4 regions of the Weizmannia sp. CD-2023 genome follow, and region 3 is predicted to be linked to each of the others. Evidence: riboswitches for the same ligand, from Rfam matches in the RefSeq annotation. Region 3 holds a riboswitch; each other region holds the start of a gene.

Region 1 (5,300 bases), on a different contig from region 3:
TATATTTCATCTGAATTCGGCGGGCGTTCCGGCGGGTTCCATCCGGGCATTGACATTGCCAACAGCATCGGGACACCGGTTGTCGCTGCAGCCGACGGTGTCGTGTTCAGGGCGTACCACTCTTCTTCATACGGGAATTGCGTCATGATCACCCACTATATTAACGGGAAGTTGTACACAACCGTTTATGCCCATTTGAGCTCGTACAGCGTCAGCACCGGGCAGCACGTCAGCAAAGGGCAGCAGATCGGAGCAATGGGAAATACCGGGGAATCAACAGGACCGCATCTTCACTTTGAAATTTATAACGGCCGCTGGACACCACCGCCACATACCGGTGCCCAAAACCCGAGAAACTATGTTAACTTTTAATAAGGACGAAAAAAAGAACCGTATCCATTGGTGCGGTTCTTTTTGCATGCAATGGCAGGGAAAGTGCTGTACGATAGGTAAGGCGCAAATATTATGGTATGATACAATTGTTATTTTTGCTGCGCAAACATATCCTATATCAATTCCAAAACACTTCACCGTGTTCCCGGATACCGGCCGGGAACAAACCTCAAGCAGGAACAAAGGGTGTACGAAAAGGAGAACGCAATGATTATAACGGTACTACTGGTTATCTTGTTTCTTTTGAATTTTATTCTGGCGGGAACCGTTATTTTCCTGGAACGGCGAGATGTCGGCGCAACTTGGGCATGGCTTTTGGTGCTATTATTCCTGCCGATTGCCGGCTTTATCCTGTATTTGGTATTCGGGCAAAATTTAAGCCGCCGGAAAATTTTTGACTGGAAGGTACAGGAGAAGATCGGCATTAAGGAAATTTCCCAGCAGCAAATTGAACTGCTGCGCGAAAACCGGTTTCCGTTTCATGATGAGCGGACAATCCAGTACAAGGATCTCGTTTATATGCTGCTGATGAATGACGGGGCAATCCTTTCCCAGGACAATCATGTCGATATATTTACAGACGGCAGGAAAAAATTCGAGGCTTTATTTGAAGACATCCGGAATGCAAAAGACAGTATTCATCTTGTATATTATATTTTCCGGAATGACCGCCTCGGCCATGAATTGATTGAACTGCTGTCGCAAAAAGCAAGAGAAGGCGTAAAGGTGCGGCTGCTTTATGATGATATGGGGTCGCGGATGCTGTTCCGCCGCAAATTTTTCCGGCCGCTTGTTGTTGCTGGTGGGGAAGTGGCGTCCTTTTTTCCTGCCCGGATCCCGCTCGTCAATTTGCGCGTCAATTTCAGGAATCACCGGAAATTGGCGATTATTGATGGGCAGATCGGATATATCGGCGGTTTTAATGTCGGGGATGAGTATCTTGGCCTGAATAAGAAATTCGGTTACTGGCGGGATACGCATCTACGGATTGTAGGGAGTGCTGTTTATGCCATGCAGACCCGCTTTATTTTGGACTGGAATCAGGCGTCACCGCATGATGTAAGAGATGAAGAACGTTATTTCCCGGTCATCCCATCGCAGGGTGAAACCGATATCCAAATCGTCTCAAGCGGCCCCGATTCTGAATGGGAGCAGATTAAAAACAGCTATATTAAAATGATCAATTCCGCCAAAAAATATATTTATTTGCAAACACCGTATTTTATTCCGGATGACAGCCTCCTGAATGCGCTGACGCTTGCCGCCTTATCCGGAGTGGATGTTCGGATTATGATTCCAAATAAACCGGATCATATGTTTGTCTATTGGGCGACGCTTTCCAACATCGGCCAGCTGTTAAAAACGGGCGTCAAAGTGTACATTTATCAAAAAGGGTTCATCCATGCGAAAATGATTGTCGTAGACGGGAAAATTGCTTCCGTTGGGACGGCCAATATCGATGTGCGCAGTTTCCGTCTCAATTTTGAAGTGAACGCCGTGCTGTACGACCGTGAGCTTTCCGGCACACTTGCCGGCGTTTTCCGGGACGATATGGCCGAATCAACCGAATTAACGCTCCATGATTACCAGAACCGGCCGCTTTATGTGCGGTTTAAAGAGTCCATTTCCCGGCTATTGTCGCCAATATTGTAGAAGAAAAAGAAAATTTTTTCAAAAAAAGGTTGACGGTTTGCCATTGTTCTTCTATAATCTTAAACAATAAGTCATTCAAAATTGAATTATGAAAAGAAACTCTTATCGAGAGCGGCGGAGGGACTAGGCCCTGCGAAGCCCGGCAACCTTCAGGCATTTGCCTGAAAAGGTGCTAATTCCTACAGACATGCGTCTGAAAGATAAGGGAGGAACTTACATACATTGTAACCCTCTTCCCTTACGAAGAGGGTTTTTTCATTTCCTCTTCCATCTTTCACGAAAAAATTTTAAAAAATCAGGAGGCTTTAAAATGACACAACCATCATTCCAACCGGAAACTTTATTGTTGCACGGCGGCCAGGAACCGGACCCGGCGACAGGATCGCGCGCCGTACCGGTATACCGGACGACTTCTTACGTTTTTCCGGATACAGAACATGCGGAGGGCGTCTTCAATTTATCAAAAGAAGGTTTCATTTATTCCCGTCTCGGCAATCCGACTGTGGATGTTTTTGAAAAACGTGTTGCTGCACTGGAAGGCGGAACAGCGGCTGTCGGTTTATCATCCGGCGCATCGGCCATTGCCTTTTCCATTTTGAACATCGTGCGTGCGGGTGATGACATCGTATCCGCCAGCAATCTTTACGGCGGCACCTATAATTTGTTTGCTGTGACATTGCCGAAATACGGCATTAACGTCAAGTTTGTGGACGGGTCCGACCCTGAAGCGTTCCGCCAGGCGATCACCCCGAAAACAAAAGCATTGTACGCGGAAATTATCGGCAACCCAAGCCTGCAGGTGCTCGACGTGGAAAAAGTGGCGGAAGTGGCCCATGAAAACGGTATTCCTTTGATTGTCGACAACACGTTTGCTTCTCCGTATGGCGCGAATCCGATCAAATGGGGCGCGGACGTGGTTGTCCATTCGGCGACAAAATGGATCAGCGGGCACGGAACGGCGATCGGCGGTGTTGCCGTTGACGGCGGGCGTTTTGACTGGAACACAGACAAATTCCCGGACTTTAGCGAACCGGATCCGAGCTATCACGGCTTGCGCTACGGCGTCGACACGGCACAGGCTGCGTTCGCCACAAAACTTCGCGTTCAGCTTTTGCGCGACTTCGGGCCTGCTTTAAGCCCGGACAACGCCTTTTTATTCCTGCAAGGGCTTGAAACGCTGCATCTGCGTGTGGAAAGGCATAACGAAAATGCATTGAAAGTCGCGGAATTTCTGAAAAACCATCCAGATGTTGCTTGGGTCAATTACCCGGGCCTTGAAGACCATCCGTCCCATGAGCTGGCGCAAAAATATTTGAACGGCGGTTACGGCTCCATTGTCAACTTTGGTGTGAAAGGCGGCCGGGAAACAGGAAGACGCGTGATCGACAATGTTAAGCTGTGGTCGCATGTAGCGAATGTCGGCGACGCGAAATCGCTGATCATCCACCCGGCAACGACTACGCATTCGCAGCTGAGCGATGAAGAACTGGAAAAATCAGGGGTCACAGGCGATTTGATCCGCCTGTCCGTCGGGCTTGAAGCCGTCGAAGATTTGACAGCCGACCTCGATCAGGCCATTACAAAAGCAACAGCCGTTACAGCCCGGTAAAAGCGGGGAGCGGGTCCGGCAGATTCGTGCGAAGGCCGCCATGCGAATGCCAACAGGCGATCCGGAAAACTTATACGATGTTCTGGGCTGATCCCATTGAACAATGTTGCGGCCCGGACGGTCTGCATACCTGATCCAGATCGGGAGCTTCTGGATACCGGCTGCACCGAATACTGTCGGACCGCTTGACCGTTTTAAATGAACAAAACGCTTCAGAGGCGAAAGAGCGCTAGATGTAGGGAGGAGTTTGGATAATGAGAGTGATTAAAGCAGCGCTGCTCGGCTTTGGGACGGTCGGCCAGGGCGTGTACGAAGCGGTCCGGACCCACCGGGAGCAGCTGAAAGAAAAGCTGCATGCCGAGGTAGAGATTGCAGCGGTTCTGATCAAAAACCCCCGTAAAAAGCGGAACATTGACAGTTCTGTACTCGTCACGACGGACTTCCGGGAAGTTCTCGCCATTCCCGGTCTTGAAGTCGTGTTTGAAGCGATTGTCGGGGAAGAACCAGGCTTTTCCTACTGTTTACAAGCGATTGAAAAAGGCTGCCACGTCATTACTGCCAATAAAGTCATGTTTGCACGATATGGAAATGTGTTGCTTGAAAAAGCGAGAGAAAAAGGCGTGTTTGTCGGTTATGAAGCGACAACTGCAGGCGGCATCCCTGTGATCCGGACGATTTCCCAGCAGCTTCAGGTCAATGACATCCAGCGTGTACAGGCGATTTTAAACGGCACATCCAATTTTGTTTTATCGGCCATGCGCGAAAAACATCTTCCGTTTGAAGAAGCGTTGGAAATCGCCAGGCAGCACGGCTACGCAGAAGCTGACCCGGGCAATGATGTAAAAGGGCAGGACGCCTTTTGCAAGCTGATGATCCTGAGTCGGCTCGTATTCGGAACCCAGCCGGACTGGGAGAAAGTAGAAGTTGAAGGCATAGGCGGCCTCTCGCTTGCGGATATTGAAAGAGCGGATCGGCAGGGACTCCGTTATAAGCATATTGCGGACATATACCGTGATGGCGGTACGCTGAAAGCATCCGTTAAGCCTGTCCTTGTCCCTCCCGAACACGCCCTTTATGCGGTGGAAGGCGTCAACAATGCCATCACGATTTACGGCAGCCTGATCGGAAAAATTACCCTTACAGGTCCGGGTGCCGGAAAATTTCCGACGGCAAGCGCCATGATTGAAGACTTTGCGGCGGGTTACCGGCCCGTTCCGCAATTGGATGCCGTTTCGTGAACCAAGGAAACGTATCCATATTTTTTGCGATGCTAAGATGTCATTTTAGCGCGGGGGGAGAACCCCTCAACCTCTTTACGGCTTCTTCCGTTTTTGCTTTGCCGGCTTAGCGGAAGAGGCTTCTTTTTTACATGTTGTGATGGTGGCTCCGTCCCGTTCGTGCTGTTTTGTGAACAGCATGGTCATGGCCGGATCGCGTATCCCCTAAAGAAACCAGAGCCCGTTTTGCATTACGCATTTTTTAGCTTCACGGCAGCCTGTTTGCATCCTCGGCGGGACTTTCGCCGTCTTTTTCCGCTACCCGGCATATGCCCCCCGGCTTGTACATATATTGAATTATCGAGATGAAGAACCCCGCTTTTGGCGGCGCTTCTTGTACAAGGAGGGCATCACCATGAAACGAAAAT
Region 2 (5,300 bases), on a different contig from region 3:
AACTGAAGTTAATTCCGAAACCAATCAAAGTGAAAGAAGCCTTTTTATCCGACTAAATGAAAGGGGAAATGATACATGAAAGTATTCTGGTTTATACCGACGCATGGCGATTCGCGCTACCTAGGGGTAACAACCGGCGGGCGGGCCGTCACTTATCATTATTTAAAGCAAGTGGCACAAGCGGTCGACCAGCTCGGCTACACCGGGGCGCTGCTCCCAACCGGAAGATCTTGCGAAGATGCATGGGTGGCGGCCTCGAGCCTGATTCCGGTTACTTCAAAAATGAAGTTCCTCGTTGCGGTCCGGCCTGGGATCATGTCTCCATCGCAGGCAGCGAGAATGGCCGCAACATTTGACAGGCTTTCCGAAGGGCGGCTGCTCATCAATGTTGTCACCGGGGGGGATCCGGTTGAACTGGCGGGGGACGGTCTCCATCTCAGCCACCGCGAACGTTATGAACTGACCGATGAATTTCTGACAATCTGGCGGAACTTGCTCGAAAACAGGGAAGCCGATTTTACAGGCAAATATTTAAACGTAAAAGGGAGCAAATTGCTCTACCCGACGGTGCAGCAGCCTTATCCGCCGCTTTATTTCGGCGGGTCGTCGGAAATCGGGCAGGAAGTGGCGGCAAAACATGTCGATGTCTATTTGACCTGGGGCGAGCCGCCGGAAAAAGTAAAGGAAAAAATCAGCCATGTCAAAAAACTGGCGTCAGCACAAGGAAGGACAGTGCGTTTCGGCATCCGGCTCCATGTCATTGTCAGGGAAACAGAAAAAGCGGCGTGGGATGCTGCCAATGACTTGATCCGGTATGTGGATGATGAACTCATCCAAGCGTCCCAAAAGATTTTCTCACGGTTTGACTCGGTCGGCCAGCAACGGATGACATCCCTGCACAACGGCAGCCGGGACCATCTTGAAATCAGCCCGAACCTTTGGGCCGGCGTCGGGCTCGTGCGCGGCGGGGCGGGAACGGCGCTTGTAGGCAGCCCGGAAATTGTCGCAGAAAGAATGAAGGAATATGCAGAACTTGGCATTGAAACGTTCATTTTATCCGGTTATCCGCATCTTGAAGAAGCGTACCGGACGGCTGAGCTGTTGTTCCCGTACCTGCCGCTTGAGCAGCCTGATGCCCCCGCTTCCAATATCATCAGCCCGTTCGGCGAGATTGTGGCGAACGATGCACTGCCGAAAGTATTAAAGTAAGGAGGCCGGTCTGATGTTGAAAAAACGCGTCATGCCATGGGTGGTGCCGGTTTTCCTGCTGTTTGCCTGGCAGCTTGCAAGTTCGGCCGGCATTTTGCCATCCAATGTGCTCCCAAGCCCTGTTGCCGTTGTAAAAGCGGCTTGGAGCCTCACACAATCCGGGCAGCTTTTCGATTATATCGCCGCCAGCGCAAAACGGGCACTGGTCGGATTTTTGGTTGGCGGCGGAATCGGATTTGGGCTCGGGCTGTTTACCGGGCTGTCCAAAAAAGCGGAGGGCCTGCTCGACAGTACCGTGCAGATGGTCCGGAACGTTCCCCATCTCGCCCTGATTCCGATTGTTATTTTATGGTTCGGGATCGGGGAAGAGGCGAAGCTGTTTCTCGTCGCGCTCGGCACCTTTTTTCCAATCTATTTAAATACGTTTCATGGTATCCGTTCGGTGGACAGAGCGCTGATTGAAATGGGGGGTGTTTACGGGCTGAAAGGGCCGGCGCTTTTTTGGCATATGATCCTGCCGGGGGCGCTTCCTTCCATTTTGGTCGGTGTGCGCTATGCGCTCGGGGTCACATGGGTAACCCTGATTGTGGCCGAAACGATTGCATCCAACTCCGGTATTGGCTATATGGCCATGAACGCCCGCGAGTTCATGCAGCTTGACGTTGTCGTTTTGAGCATTGTCTTATATGCCCTTCTTGGAAAACTTTCCGACTGGCTGGCAAAAATCGCGGAACAACGATTGTTAAAGTGGCACCCGTCATATCAAAAATAAAGGAGGAGGAAACGATGACGAATAAGGTGTTTGCTGTGGAAATTGAGGGGCTGGAAAAATCATTCGGCAGCCATCGCGTCCTGCGCCATCTTCATTTGAAAATAAGAAAAGGGGAATTTATTGCGATTGTCGGAAGGAGCGGATGCGGCAAAAGTACGCTCCTTAGGCTGCTTTCAGGGCTTGAAGCGGCAAGCGGCGGAAAAATTCTTATAAACGGGGCGCCTTTATCCGGCATAAATAGATCGGCGAAAATGATGTTTCAGGACGGCCGCCTGCTCCCGTGGAAAACCGTGCTTCAAAATGTCGGCCTGGGCCTTGCAGGAGACTGGAAGCATGCGGCCCGTGAAATGCTTAGAAAGGTCGGGCTGGAAGGGCGTGCGGATGATTGGCCTTCATCCTTATCCGGCGGGCAGAAACAAAGGGTGGCGCTGGCGAGGGCATTAATCCATGAGCCGGACATCCTTCTCCTCGATGAACCGCTTGGGGCGCTTGATGCTTTAACCCGGATTGAAATGCATGCGCTGATCCAGTCTCTTTGGCTCGAAAAACATTTTACAGCCATATTGGTGACGCATGACGTGGAAGAAGCAGTCGCCCTCGCCGATCGGGTAGTGTTAATCGAAGAAGGGGAAATTGCGATGGACTGCCCGGTAAAACTCCCTTATCCGCGGAAAAGGGACCACGCCCTCTTTGCAGCAACGGCCAATCATATTTTAAACCGCATTTTAGGGAGCGGCCACCCGGTTTTGCATGCAATGAAAAATTAAGGAAGAAATGGGGGATTCATATGGCGGAAAAAATAGTACTGCTGAACGGGAGCCCTTCTGCGTATACGAGATTAAATGGGATCCGTGATTATATCAGGGCCGGGTTAAGGGGGCACGGGTACGAACCGGAGCTCATCAATATCCGGGAACTTCCGGCCGGCGATTTAATGCATGCCCGGCAAAGCCCGCCCATCACCGGGGCATTAAGAAAAGTGGAAGAAGGCGATACGATAATCATTTTGACACCGGTCTATAAAGCGTCTTATTCCGGACTGCTCAAGACGTTTCTGGATCTTTTGCCGCAAAATGGCTTATCCGGCAAACAGGTGCTGCCGCTCGCCATGGGCGGCACATTCGGCCACTTGCTCGCGCTCGATTACGCCCTGAAACCGGTCTTGGCTTCGCTCGGGACAACTTGCATTGAAAAAGGGGTGTTCATTCTCGACCAACAAGTGAAAAAAAAGGATGGGTTTTATGAACTCGACCGGCAAGCGGCTGGCCGCCTGAATGCTGCTTTAAAAACAGCATTTCCGCAAATTTCCATACCGCTGTACTCTTAAACAAATCCGGCATTTGGACGATATCCAAATGCCGGCATTCGTGTAGCACGAACAACGGGAAAAGAGATAACCGGAATGCCGGCGCCCGTCATCCCATCTTTTGTTTGGGAAGTGCCGCTTTTTTCTTTTCCAGTGCAAACCGGACTTTCTCGGTTGTTTCGATCTGTGTGATGTTTCCTTCATGGATCGAAATGACCACTGTTCCAAACTCCAGTTTTTGCAATGATTCCATAATGCGGGCTACTTTCGTTTCATCAATATGAGCCATTTTTCATACCCCCCAAAATAAATTTCGTGTGTGCGTGGTGGTCCGGCCGGCCATGCGGATGATCCAAAAAAGAAAGGCCCCCTTCAAGAAAAGTTAAGAAGAGGGCGAGGCTCCTTAACTTATCTTCCAAGCTTGGCGCTTGCTGGAATTAGCACAGTATTCCCAAAAAGAATCTGTTGCTGAGGTTTCCTCGGGCCAGTCCCTCCCCCTCTCTTGATAAGCTGTATAGAAATAATTTGTTAAAACTATGATAAATAATATTATTCCGATTTGTCAACTTATATTTTCGGCATTTCAGCTGCTTTTCGGGCAAAACCGATTCGGATAGGGTATGATAATAGAAAAAGTGTGTTAAGGGTGTGAGATTGTGCCAGAGACAGATGTATCCAAGTTTGAGAAGAAAATCGAGGTGCGGAACATCCGCTTTGAAGACATTGATGATATTATGGCATTGTCGAAAAAATGTTTTCCGGGGATGGAGCCGTGGAAACACGAGCAGCTGGAAAGCCATATCCGGATTTTTCCGGAAGGGCAGTTTTGCGTGGAATACGAAGGGAAAATCGTCGGTTCCTGCTCCAGCTTAATTGTCAATTTCGATGAATACGAAGACCAGCATACATGGGATACGATCACTGCGAACGGCTACATTACCAACCATAATCCGCACGGGCTCAACCTGTACGGCATTGAAGTGATGATCGACCCGGAATACCGGCGCATGAAGTTCGGGCACCGTTTGTATGAGGCACGGAAAGAGCTTTGCCGGAAAATGAACCTTCAAAGCATCATCATTGGCGGCCGGATTCCGAATTACAGCAAATATAAAGACAAAATGACCCCGCGCGAATACGTGGAAGAAGTCGAGATGCACAATATTTATGACCCGGTTCTGTCCTTCCAGCTGCTTGAAGGGTTCCAGATTATGCGGATCAACAGGCAGTATTTGCCGGATGATACAGCATCCGCTTCATTTGCAACGCTTATGGAATGGCATAACGTCGATTATTTGCCGAAGTCCCGCCGTGTCTATCATGCTTCGTTCCCGGTCAGGATTACAGCGATCCAATATATGATGAAAAAAATTGATTCCTTCGATGATTTTGTCAGACAGGTAGAATATTATGTCGATGTGGCCGCGGATTTCGGTTCTGATTTCGCCGTTTTTCCGGAAATTTTCACCACACAGTTGATGTCCTACCTGGAAGAAAAACGCCCTGACCAGGCAGTGCGCCGGCTTTCCGGGTACACAGACCAATATATTGAACTGTTTACAGAGCTTGCCGTACGCTACAATGTCAACATTATCGGCGGGTCCCATTTTGTGGAAGAAGACGGGGGCATTTACAATGTCGCTTTTTTGTTCCGGCGCGATGGGACGATTGAGAGGCAGACCAAACTCCATATTACGCCAAATGAGCGGAAATGGTGGGGGATCGCGGAAGGAAACGAACTCAATGTATTTGATACGGATTGCGGGAAAATTGCGATTCTGATTTGCTATGATATCGAGTTTCCGGAGCTGGCCCGTGTCGCTGTCGACCACGGTGCGAACATTATTTTTGTCCCGTTTTGCACGGACGACCGCCAGGCCTATTTGCGCGTCCGCTACTGTGCACAGGCGCGGGCCATTGAAAACCAGGTGTACACCTGTATTGCGGGAACAGTCGGCAACCTGACCCACGTGGAAAACATGGATATCCAGTATGCCCAGTCCGGGATCTTTT
Region 3 (5,300 bases):
GCAATTGATCACAGCGAGTGCCGAATCATCCAGGCCGCGCGGTGTTTGGGCGGCATCCACGGCAGTAATTTTCAAATGTTTCGGGTTTGAAGCGACATTTTCAAGCCCGCCTTTGCCTGTGAAACCTTTTTTCGTCGTAATCAATCCGGCTTTTTGCAGCAAAAGCAAAGCCCTGCCGAGGTTTGTCGGGTCTTTCGGAATCACAACTTGGTCGCCATCTTTCACTTCGCTGACCTTTTTATATCTTTTCGAGTAGATCCCCATCGGCCAAATATTCGTTGTGCCGATCGCCGAAAGCTTCAGATTGCGTTGTTTGATAAAATCATCGAAATAAACAACCGTCTGGAACGCGTTAATATCAATTTCCCCGTCGCTTAATGCGAGGTTCGGCTGAACATAGTCGTCAAAGCGGACAATCTTAATATTAATATTTTTCTTTTTCGCGAGTTTCTGGATTAAATTCCATGTCGGCACTTCAGAAGTGGTTGTCCCGACTTTGATTGTTTTTGTGCTTGTACTGCTCGAATTGTTTTTGGCCCCGCATCCTGCCAAAACCAGGATGAGCCCCAATAATAGAATCGCAAATTTTTTCATCGCTGCTAAGTCCCCCTGAATTGAATTTTTTATAAAAAAGGTGTAACCCTTTTTTTCAATATTATTTTCTCCGGATTTTTTTGGAGAGAAAGTTGCCCAATGTCTGGACAAGCTGGGTGAAAATGACCAGCGTGATAACGGTAACGATCATGACGCCTGTCTGAAACTGGTTGTACCCGTATGTGATCGCCAAATCCCCGATCCCGCCGGCACCGACCGCGCCCGCCATCGCGGAAGCCCCAATCAGCCCGATGGTGGCAATCGTTAAATTGAGCACCATGGATGCCTTTGCTTCCGGAAGCAAAAACCGCCAAATAATCTGCCAGTTCGTCGCCCCCATTGACTGCGCAAGTTCGATTGTCCCTTTGTCGACTTCAAGCAGTGAACTTTCAATGAGCCTCCCGATGTAAAAAGCAGTGTACAACACAAGCGGCACAATCGCTGCGGTTGTTCCGATCGCTGTCCCGACAACCCAGCGCGTAAACGGAATGATCGCGACAACGAGAATAATAAACGGGATCGACCGAAAAATATTGATAATCACATTTAAAATATTAAAAATCCATTTGTTTTCCCATATGCCGTTTTCCCGGGTAATAACGAGAATGACGCCAACCGGGATGCCGATGATGATGGAAATGAGTAATGATACAGCCACCATATACAGCGTCTGGCCCATTGCCGTGAAAAATTGCGGCCAAAACCATGACCAATCAAATGCCATTTTTCTCCACCTCCCGAATGATCGCTTCGTGATCGTTGATGTACTGAATGGCCCGCTTCATTTCTTCCGGGTCGCCTTTCAATTCGACAAGCAGGTTGCCAAAAGGGATTCCCTGAAGTTCGGTGATCATGCCATGAAGCACATTCAGGTCGATTGAAAATTGTTTTGCTGTATTGGATAACAGCGGCATATTGGTGGAAGCTCCTTTAAACAGAATCCGGTAAATGCCGTGCGGGTTGTCTTTGCTGCTTTCATCGATCAGTTTTTGCACTGATGGCGGAATCGAATCATTCAGCACGGTTTTCACAAAGCTTCTCGCAATTTGCGTTTTCGGTTCTGTGAAAAGGTCGATTACAGGGCCCTGCTCCACAATTTTTCCGCCGTCCAGCACTGCCACTTTATCACAAATGTCACGAATGACGTTCATTTCATGGGTGATCATAAGAATCGTGATGCCCAGCTCGTCCCGGACTTTCCGTAAAAGGGCAAGCACGGCTTCAGTCGTATTCGGATCAAGGGCCGATGTTGCCTCGTCACAAAGCAGAATGTCCGGGTCTGTCGCAAGGGCTCTTGCAATGCCAACCCTTTGTTTCTGGCCGCCTGACAACTGGTCAGGGTAGTGGTGCATTCTCTCTTCTAACCCGACAAAAGACAATAATTCTGCCACTTTTGCCTTTATTTCTTCCTTCGGGCGGTGTTCCAGCACAAGCGGCATGGCTACGTTTTGAAAAATCGTCTTTGACTGAAGCAGATTGAACTGCTGGAAAATCATGCCGATTTTTTTCCGCTCTTGGCGCAGCTTTGCAGGCGGCAGGCGCACAAGGTCGATCCCGTTAACGAGCACTTCCCCGGAAGTCGGCCGCTCGAGCAGATTCACGCACCGGATCAGCGTGCTTTTCCCGGCACCGCTGTAGCCGACCACCCCGAAGATTTCCCCTTTTTCAACACGCAGGTTGATGCCTTTTAACGCTTCAACCTTTTTGTCCTTCCCTTTTCCGTATACCTTATGAATATCTTCTAATACCAGCATGTTGAAAACTCCTTCTGTTCCTTTTGGCAAAAAAAAACCTTCTTTCATTCGAAAGAGGTTTGCCGGTCAAGTGACTTATCTCTCAGAATGAACCATTCTGCAGGAATTAGCACCTTTCAAAAAAAGATTTGAAGGTTGCTGGACGTCATCGGGCCTGTCCCTCAGTCTCTCTGGATAAGTTATTCATTTGTTATATTTAAATATTAGTGGACGGCTCGGGATTTGTCAATTCATTATTTTATATTTTTTTGTTTTCCAATCATCAGACAACTTGAAACAAAGCCCGGTTTCCCCGCCACTCCACCTGAATTTCATGCTCAAAAAAGCGGGAAAGCACTTGTTTTTCAATCATCTCGGAAGTCCGGCCCTGCCGGAAAACTTCCCCGTTCCTGATCAGCAATGTTTTTTGGAAAGCGGGAGAAATTTCTTCCGGATGGTGCGTGACATATACAAGCGTCGGTCCGTTCTTATCTTTCGCCAGCTCCTCCACACTTTCTAGCAAAATTTCCCGGGCAAACAAATCCAGCCCGTTGCAAGGCTCGTCCAAAATTAAGATGCGCGGTTCCGCCATTAACGCGCGCGCAATTAAAAGCTTCTGCCGCTCTCCTTGCGAACAATGTTCATAAGCACGGCTAAAAAGGGAAGCACAATGTAATTGTTCCATCAAGTGCAGGGCTTTTTCTTCGTCTTGTGCATCCACCGCTTCATACAGCCCGATGGATGCATATTTGCCGCTGATAACCACATCGCTTGCAAGCTGGGTGCGCGGTATTCTCTCCTGGATGGAGGAGCTGACCCAGCCGATTGATTTCCGCAGTTCCGGCAGGCTTGTTTTTCCGAACGTTTTTCCGAGCACCTTGATGCTCCCCTTTGTTGGCCAAATATACCCATTGATCATATTAAGCAAAGTGGTTTTGCCGGAACCGTTTAAGCCGAGGATAGCCCAGTGCTCCCCTTTTTTGACCGTCCAGTGAATGTCCGAGAGCAGTTTTTTGCCGTCGCGCACAAGGCTCACATCGGCAACTTCGATTACATTTTCCATCTGTGCCATCCCCTTACATTTCGTACAAGTTTTAAACACAGGGGTTCACCCTGCGCTCTTTATTTATTCATGCTGGCGAGAAAATCGCCGAGCAGGTCTTCCGCATCTTCTTCTTTTTCCGGCGCTCCCGTTTCGGGCGGTGCCGGTTCGACGGCGGCAGTTCTCCAGTCGAATGCATCAAGATCATCCGATCCAGGCGGCTCACCACCGGATCGAACCGGTTTCGCGTCCGCTTCTTCGCTGGTTTGCGGCAATTCGTCTTCCTGTAAAAAAAGCGTCTCATCCATAGATACAGGTTGTTTCGACAGGGCCGCAAAGAGCGAAGTCGCCCGGAGTGGATCCTGAATCAGTTCGTAAACAATGCTGCCGAGCATCGCTTCCGAATGTTCATGCTTCAGCCAGTCATGTTGCACTTTTGTCAGTTTGCGCGGCAGCGGGATTGTAATGGTTTCTTTGTCCTTTACGAGCGACTGGTTGATGCCCTGTAAGACATATCCGGCTATTTTGGCGGAGAAGTTCCGTTTCTCTTTTTCTTTTAACTTTGACAGTTCTTTTAAAATATGATCGGGCGTATCCTGGGGGATCCGGAACGCAATCGTCTGGCCCCGCTTCATCCCGCTTTGTTTTTCCATATTTTTTCACCTTATTTGGATTCGACCGGTTTCTTTCCTTTGTCTTCCGGTTTATTGTTTTTCCTCACATAATCCGAAATTAATTTGTAGTAAGCATTGGCCATCATCCAGATGCTCTCTTTTTCATCTTCAAAGAAATCAATATTGTAGCCTTCAAGGCTGTTGTTCAGCGTTTTTAAGTAATCTTTCAGGACAACAGAACCGCCGCCGACAAAATAGCAAATCTCTGTTTGTGAGTTTTTCTGCCACACGTTCCGGAGCAGGCGGTATTGTTTCTTTGCAAGGTCAAACAAGATACGGTCTGTAATGTCGTGCACGCTTGTCCGGCTGCCTTTTACCATAATATGGTTGCGGTCATGCTTTTTCGTGATAATATCGACCACATCACGGCGGCTGTCCAATTCGACCCCGTATTTGACGCGGATTTCTTCACGGATCTGTTCAAGCGCTTCTGATACGCCGAGATTAAATCCCTGCGCCCGGTCATCATCGACTGTCCTGTTTTTGATCACGGCGATATCCGTTGAGAGGCCGCCGATATCCTGGATTAAAATGCGTTTGTCAATCAATTCGCGGTTAATAATGTTTAAATCGTTATCCATGACAAGATTGATAAAAGCGGCAAAGCCTTCCGGATACACTTTGATTTCGTCAAATTTCAGATTGACTTTCAACCCCTGATATTTCGGTGTGACAAGAAATTCCACCTGGTGGACGGATCCAAGCAGCTGCGAGCGGTAGCCCGCATCTTTTCCCTCTTTTACTTCGCGGAGCGGCAGGCCTGTCCCAAGCGTGTAATTGGCATCAATGACATTCTGGTTGCGGGTAAAAACTTTGGCGTTTTCCTCCCTTACTGCGTCAAGCGCAAGGCTTGTAAAAAGCAGGACGAGGGTCTGATCCTCTTCCGACTTGCTGCTTCCCGGGTCAAGTTCGGTTGCATTATCGCTTTTGGTTGCGAGATCCCCGACACGGTAAATCACGTTATTTTCCTTTAAAGCAGGGGAGTGGACTTTTACATGGATGCCTTCAAGCGGATCTTTGCTGTCCAGTTCCTCAATGCCAATTACCGGCCGGTCTTCAATATCCCGTGCAATGACGTTCGGGATATTGAGTTCATACTCCATTTTTCCAAAAATGCCTTTTAAAGAATCGTTGCCTACATCGACTGCGGCAATCCGGGTCTTCCCCATTCACTTTTCCTCCCTGTATCGCTTTCTTTGGCTTACTCTAAGAATATCTGAGTCTATAAAAATAATCAATACTCTGAACTTTTTTAAC
Region 4 (5,300 bases), on a different contig from region 3:
GGATGATGAACGTCTTTTGCGCGATCTGAAGGAATACAATGAAACGGTTTCGCAATATTATACAAAACGCACAAACGGAAAAAGGAACGATACCTGGACAGGCCAAATGGCACAATTTTTTAAAGAACCGTCGCGCGTTTTTATGAAGGAATTTGTAGAACGACAAGGGTTTGATAAAAAGTAAGCTGAATAGGGGATCCGTCCGCGCATTTTCCTCTTCTTTCGGCCCATCGCGGAGCACAAGTTAAATAGAACGACATGTTCAAATATGGATATTCAGCGCTTCGGCAACCATCCCGGGACACATATTAAACAGAACGGCGAGATACTACGATGAGTGGTGTCCCGCCGTTTTTTGCATTTTGCTTTGGTGTGAAATGAGGGTGGATCTGTCATCCGGCGATTCCATTTTTTTGTATATCAATATTCCTTTTTTTCTGCTAAAATAGAATAAATGCTTTAGCACTGAAAAGCGTTTATCTAAAACAGAAAAGTGAGATTGATAGAAATGGAAAAAAACCAACATCATTTGCAAAAAGGCTTATCACCAAGGCATGTCCAGTTCATCGCATTGGCCGGGATGATCGGAACCGGCATTTTTAAAGGCAGCTCCGATACCGTCAGCCTTGCCGGCCCAAGTGTTGCCGTTTCTTACCTGATCGGCGGCGTACTTTTATTCATTGTCATGTCAGCGCTTGGGGAAATGGCGCTCGTCCACCCCGGCCTCAACGTCCAAAATCTGATCCACAAAGCGTTCGGCAGCCGGGTTTCTTTCATTATTGGCTGGCTGTACTGGATCAACTGGGTCATTGTGACAGTTGTGGAACTGCTTGCAGCCGGGAGCTTCCTGCAATTCTGGATTCCCCACGCGCCATTGTGGCTGCTCAGTTTGCTCTGTGCTGCTTTCATGGTCGGCATCAATTTAATTGAAGTGAAGTACTACGGCGAATTTGAATTTTGGATTGCCGGCATTAAAATTATCACGTTGATCGTTTTTATCCTGCTTGGTGCGCTGATTTTATTCGGTTTATTCCCCGGGACATCTTCCACGCTGTCCAACTATACCGCGCACGGCGGCTTTTTTCCGAACGGGCTTCACGGTACGTTCAATGCTTTTCTGATCGTTATGTTTTCATACGGCGGGGCGGAACTGATCGGCGTTACCGTTTCGGAAACAAAAGACAGCGAGAAAGTGTTGCCGCGTGTGATTAAACAGACCGTTATTCGTGTCATGCTTTTTTATATTTTGCCAATCCTGGTCATTTGTGGCATTGTCCCGTGGAATCAGGTTTCTTCCGTGGAAAGCCCGTTTGTACAGGTATTCAGCCGCACAGGGATCCCCGCTGCCGCCCATGTGATGAATTTTGTGCTCTTGACGGCCGTTCTTTCTGCCGCCAATTCCGGCATTTATGCCACTTCACGCACACTGTTTAACATGGCACAGTCCGGAGAAGCGCCGCACGCCTTTTTAAAAATTTCCCGGAAAGGCGTCCCGCTCATTAGTATTTTGCTGACCTCACTGTTTATTTTAGCCGGCGTGATTCTGGCCTATCTTACGCCGAATGAGGTCATCAGCTATTTGATGACCATCCCGGGATTTACCGTCGTCCTTGTTTGGATCGCCATCTGCGCAGCCGAACTGCGGCTCCGGAAGTCGTATGCAAAATTGCCTTCCTTCCGTGTAAAAGGGTATCCTTTCATGGTCTGGATTGCGCTGCTTGCACTGGCAGGCATTTTCCTGTCCTTTTTGCTGGGCGGCGGAAACCCGATTGGAATAAGCGTCTGCCTTGCTATTTTAATCGTGCTCGTCGTCCTGTCACTGAGAATCAAAGGAAAGGAATAGGCTCCAGCCGGCTGTGTTGATAAAACCGGTCTTTTGGGCAGGGAGAGGACAGAAATACAACTGCGCGATAAGCGAGCACAAACAAGCGGTGTTGATAAAACCGGTTCCCTTGGCGGTGAGAGGACAGACACGGTGTGCACGGCGTGTCAAACTGCCAGAATGGGCGGCACGCCAACCCGTTTGGACTCTTTTTCGTTTTGTGAAGCAAATGAAAGCGGCCATGATGCCCCGCCTGGTTCTGAACCTGCTTTAAAAAAACCAATCAGCGTAAAGAAAAAAAACTCCCGACAGAGCGTGATCTGATAGGGAGTTTTTTTCTTTATCCCTCCATTCGGATAAATCCGATAAAAAAACTTGCAATAATTATATTGACTTCCATTTATTTTCTGATAAAATTTTAAACAACAAATAACTTATCAAGAGCGACGGAGGGATCTGGCCCGATGAAGTCCGGCAACCTGCAGCGAGCAGCAAGGTGCCAATTCCAGCAAAATGGGTACCATTTTGAAAGATAAGCGCTTATCCTTTACTCGCTGTCTTTCCGTAAAAATGGCGGAAAGTTTTTTATTTCTGCAAGGCCGGCCGTTTGAACCAGGATAGGCCCTGATGCGTATAATTCCTCTACATCAGGATGAATTAAATTTATGAATGAAGAAAGCGAGGAACTTGAACATGCAAAAATTAATTGTCTTAGCACTTGTCGGCCTTGCCGCGCAATTGGTGGATGGATCTCTTGGAATGGGTTACGGGGTGACTTCAACCTCACTTTTGCTAGCTTTCGGGATTGCGCCGGCTGTCGCGTCAGCTTCTGTGCATTTGGCGGAAGTTTTTACAACGGCGGCTTCCGGAGTTTCACATATGAAATTTGGGAATGTCGATAAAGGGATCATTTGGAAACTGGTTGTACCTGGAGCTGTCGGCGCCTTTCTCGGGGCAACCGTGCTTAGCCATCTTCCTGCAAGCACATTAAAACCGTACATTTCTATTTTTCTGATCGCCCTTGGCCTCTATATTCTTACCCGGTTTCTGTTCAATACGCGCGGGGCGTCGAAAGTCAAAAAGCAAACCAGGTCAAACATATTTTTTATCCCACTTGGCTTTGTCGCAGGATTTTTTGATGCAACGGGGGGCGGCGGCTGGGGCCCTATCGCCACACCGGCTTTGCTGTCCAGAAATGACATCGAACCGCGGAAAGTGATCGGCTCGGTGGATACTAGTGAATTTGCTGTATCCTTGGCATCAAGCATCGGTTTCCTCTTATCCCTCGGCGCTATGCAAATTAACTGGATTTGGACGATCGCCCTCATGCTTGGCGGCCTGATCGCCGCGCCGATTGCAGCCTATCTGGTTAAAATTTTACCGGCTCATTTGCTGGCTGTCATTGTCAGCGGCATGATTGTGTTCAGCAACGTGCAAACTTTATTAAAAATGGCGGGCGCCGGTAGCGGCTGGTACGGCGTTACCTATACAGCCATTGCGGCAATATGGGCCATCCTCATTTTCTATACAATCAGAAGACACAAACGGGCAGTTGCCAGCGCCAGCGTAAGCGTCACAGAATAAGGAATGTTTTCGGGCAAGGGATCCATTGCCCGGATTGTTTTTACCCAAACAAATTTTGGCAAAGAATGAACATAGACGCTTCTATTTGAAGGAACAGTGCCTTTTTTGCTCGCTTCCTTAATGTAGAGGCGCTCTATGTTAAGAAACAACGTCTTTTTACCGCGCTTCCTTTACGTAGACGACCTCTATGTTAAGAAACAACATCTTTTTACCGAACTTTCTTAACGTAGACGGCCTCTATGTTAAGGAACAATATAATTTTTTCTCGCTTCCTTAATGTAGACATGCTCTATGTTAAGGAACAATGTCTTTTTACCTCGCTTCCTTAATGTAGACGCACTCTATGTTAAGAAACAACGTCTTTTTTGCTTGCTTCCTTAACGTAGACGGGCTCTATGTTAAGAAACAGCACCTTTTTCGCTCGCTTCCTTTACGTAGACGGGCTCTATGTTAAGGAACAACGCCTTTTGACCTCGCTTCCTTAACGTAGACGGACTCTATGTTAAGGAACAACGTCTTTTTTGCTCGCTTTCTTAACGTAGACGGGCTCTATGTTAAGAAACAACACTTTTTTTGCTCGCTTCCTTAATGTAGACGTGCACTATGTTAAGGAACAATGTCTTTTTACCTCGCTTCCTTTACGTAGACAGCCTCTATGTTAAGAAACAACACCTTTTTTTCTCGCTTTCTTCACGTAGACGTACTCTATGTTAAGGAACAACGCAATTTTCGCTCGCTTCCTTAACGTAGCCGACCTCTATGTTAAGAAACAAAGCTATTTTCGCTCGCTTTCTTAACGTAGACGCGCTCTATGTTAAGAAACAACACCTTTTGACCTCGCTTCCTCAACATAACCGGCCATGCCGCTACCACGTAGCACCAGCAAAAATTATCCATCATAATTTTTTTCGAGATAGCATGCCTAAGTAAAGGCAGCCGCAACTCTTTTAGTGACAAACAAAAAGCGTTCTGCATGAAGATCGCCCAGAAATTTTTTGCGGATCCAAACATAGCTTAGCCCCTGCCACATATATATCATTTAAATAGAGGCAAAAAACATGGCTTAACCCGCGCCCCGTCCGGTTTGCAACCCCTGTTTATGCCGCTATCCGCCATGCCCGCTATCCCTCCCTCGTCCGCAAAGTGTATTATGTTTAAAATGTAAAACCTGTTTTGCTATAATTATATTTACTGGTATTTTCCATTTTTTGAACGGAAAGAACGGTGTGTCTATGAAAACATTGATTTCGTCGCTGCAATGGATGGCATTTATGATCGCCGGGTCGATCGCGGCCCCGATTGCCATTGCGGATGCTTTCCATTTCAGTGCAGGTGAGACTGCCCTGTTTGTGCAGCGGACGCTTTTTGTACTCGGGATCGGCGGCCTTTTGCAAGGAATTTTCGGCCACAGAATGCCCATCAATGAAGGGCCGGCCGGGTTGTGGTGGAGCGTGTTTGCCATTTATGCAGGGCTTGTCGGCAGCTTGTATAGTTCAAGCACTGAATCTCTGCAATATTTGGCAGGCGCACTGATTGTAACCGGCATCTTTTTCTTCCTGCTCGCTTTTACCGGACTTGTGGACCAATTAAATAAACTGTTTACGCCGGTAGTGACATTTATTTATTTGCTGTTGTTGGTGCTGCAGTTGAGCGGCTCTTTTATGAAAGGGATGCTCGGCATTACGGGTGCCCATCAGGAAGTCCGGCCGCTTGTTGCTGTTTTGAGCCTTGTCACCGTATTGCTTACATTCTATTTTGGCCATGTAAAGAAACCGTGGGTCAAGCAATATTCGATCATGCTCGGCTTGATTTGCGGCTGGATTTTGTTCGTGCTTTTCGGTGAAGCACCGGCTATTACATTTGGGGAAAGCTGGTTCTCTCTTCCCGCTGTGTT

The links. A riboswitch is a leader RNA that binds a small molecule or an ion and turns the genes downstream of it on or off. The one in region 3 is predicted to bind S-adenosylmethionine.
Region 1: linked by a shared signal. The riboswitch ahead of P9687_RS03580 (O-acetylhomoserine aminocarboxypropyltransferase/cysteine synthase family protein) and the one ahead of P9687_RS04635 (methionine ABC transporter ATP-binding protein) in region 3 are both predicted to bind S-adenosylmethionine.
Region 2: linked by a shared signal. The riboswitch ahead of P9687_RS01610 (YezD family protein) and the one ahead of P9687_RS04635 (methionine ABC transporter ATP-binding protein) in region 3 are both predicted to bind S-adenosylmethionine.
Region 4: linked by a shared signal. The riboswitch ahead of P9687_RS02195 (sulfite exporter TauE/SafE family protein) and the one ahead of P9687_RS04635 (methionine ABC transporter ATP-binding protein) in region 3 are both predicted to bind S-adenosylmethionine.

What each region holds. Positions count from the first base shown of each region.
Region 1 covers NZ_JARTJQ010000028.1:55,603-60,902, forward strand. Annotated here, with positions in the region: gene P9687_RS03570 (murein hydrolase activator EnvC family protein) at 1-372, shown strand, start outside; gene cls (cardiolipin synthase) at 601-2,046, shown strand; SAM riboswitch class I at 2,146-2,253, shown strand; gene P9687_RS03580 (O-acetylhomoserine aminocarboxypropyltransferase/cysteine synthase family protein) at 2,357-3,655, shown strand; gene P9687_RS03585 (homoserine dehydrogenase) at 3,910-4,893, shown strand; gene P9687_RS03590 (S41 family peptidase) at 5,288-5,300, shown strand, end outside.
Region 2 covers NZ_JARTJQ010000013.1:5,277-10,576, reverse strand. Annotated here, with positions in the region: gene P9687_RS01635 (sulfonate ABC transporter substrate-binding protein) at 1-56, shown strand, start outside; gene ssuD (FMNH2-dependent alkanesulfonate monooxygenase) at 76-1,209, shown strand; gene ssuC (aliphatic sulfonate ABC transporter permease SsuC) at 1,223-1,981, shown strand; gene P9687_RS01620 (ATP-binding cassette domain-containing protein) at 1,996-2,748, shown strand; gene ssuE (NADPH-dependent FMN reductase) at 2,769-3,308, shown strand; gene P9687_RS01610 (YezD family protein) at 3,397-3,576, opposite strand; SAM riboswitch class I at 3,693-3,799, opposite strand; gene P9687_RS01605 (bifunctional GNAT family N-acetyltransferase/carbon-nitrogen hydrolase family protein) at 3,944-5,300, shown strand, end outside.
Region 3 covers NZ_JARTJQ010000032.1:22,917-28,216, reverse strand. Annotated here, with positions in the region: gene P9687_RS04645 (MetQ/NlpA family ABC transporter substrate-binding protein) at 1-594, opposite strand, end outside; gene P9687_RS04640 (methionine ABC transporter permease) at 656-1,318, opposite strand; gene P9687_RS04635 (methionine ABC transporter ATP-binding protein) at 1,308-2,348, opposite strand; SAM riboswitch class I at 2,421-2,529, opposite strand; gene P9687_RS04630 (ABC transporter ATP-binding protein) at 2,611-3,390, opposite strand; gene P9687_RS04625 (hypothetical protein) at 3,450-4,022, opposite strand; gene P9687_RS04620 (ParM/StbA family protein) at 4,034-5,212, opposite strand.
Region 4 covers NZ_JARTJQ010000018.1:38,621-43,920, forward strand. Annotated here, with positions in the region: gene nfsA (oxygen-insensitive NADPH nitroreductase) at 1-184, shown strand, start outside; gene P9687_RS02190 (amino acid permease) at 509-1,843, shown strand; SAM riboswitch class I at 2,254-2,361, shown strand; gene P9687_RS02195 (sulfite exporter TauE/SafE family protein) at 2,492-3,406, shown strand; gene P9687_RS02200 (purine/pyrimidine permease) at 4,639-5,300, shown strand, end outside.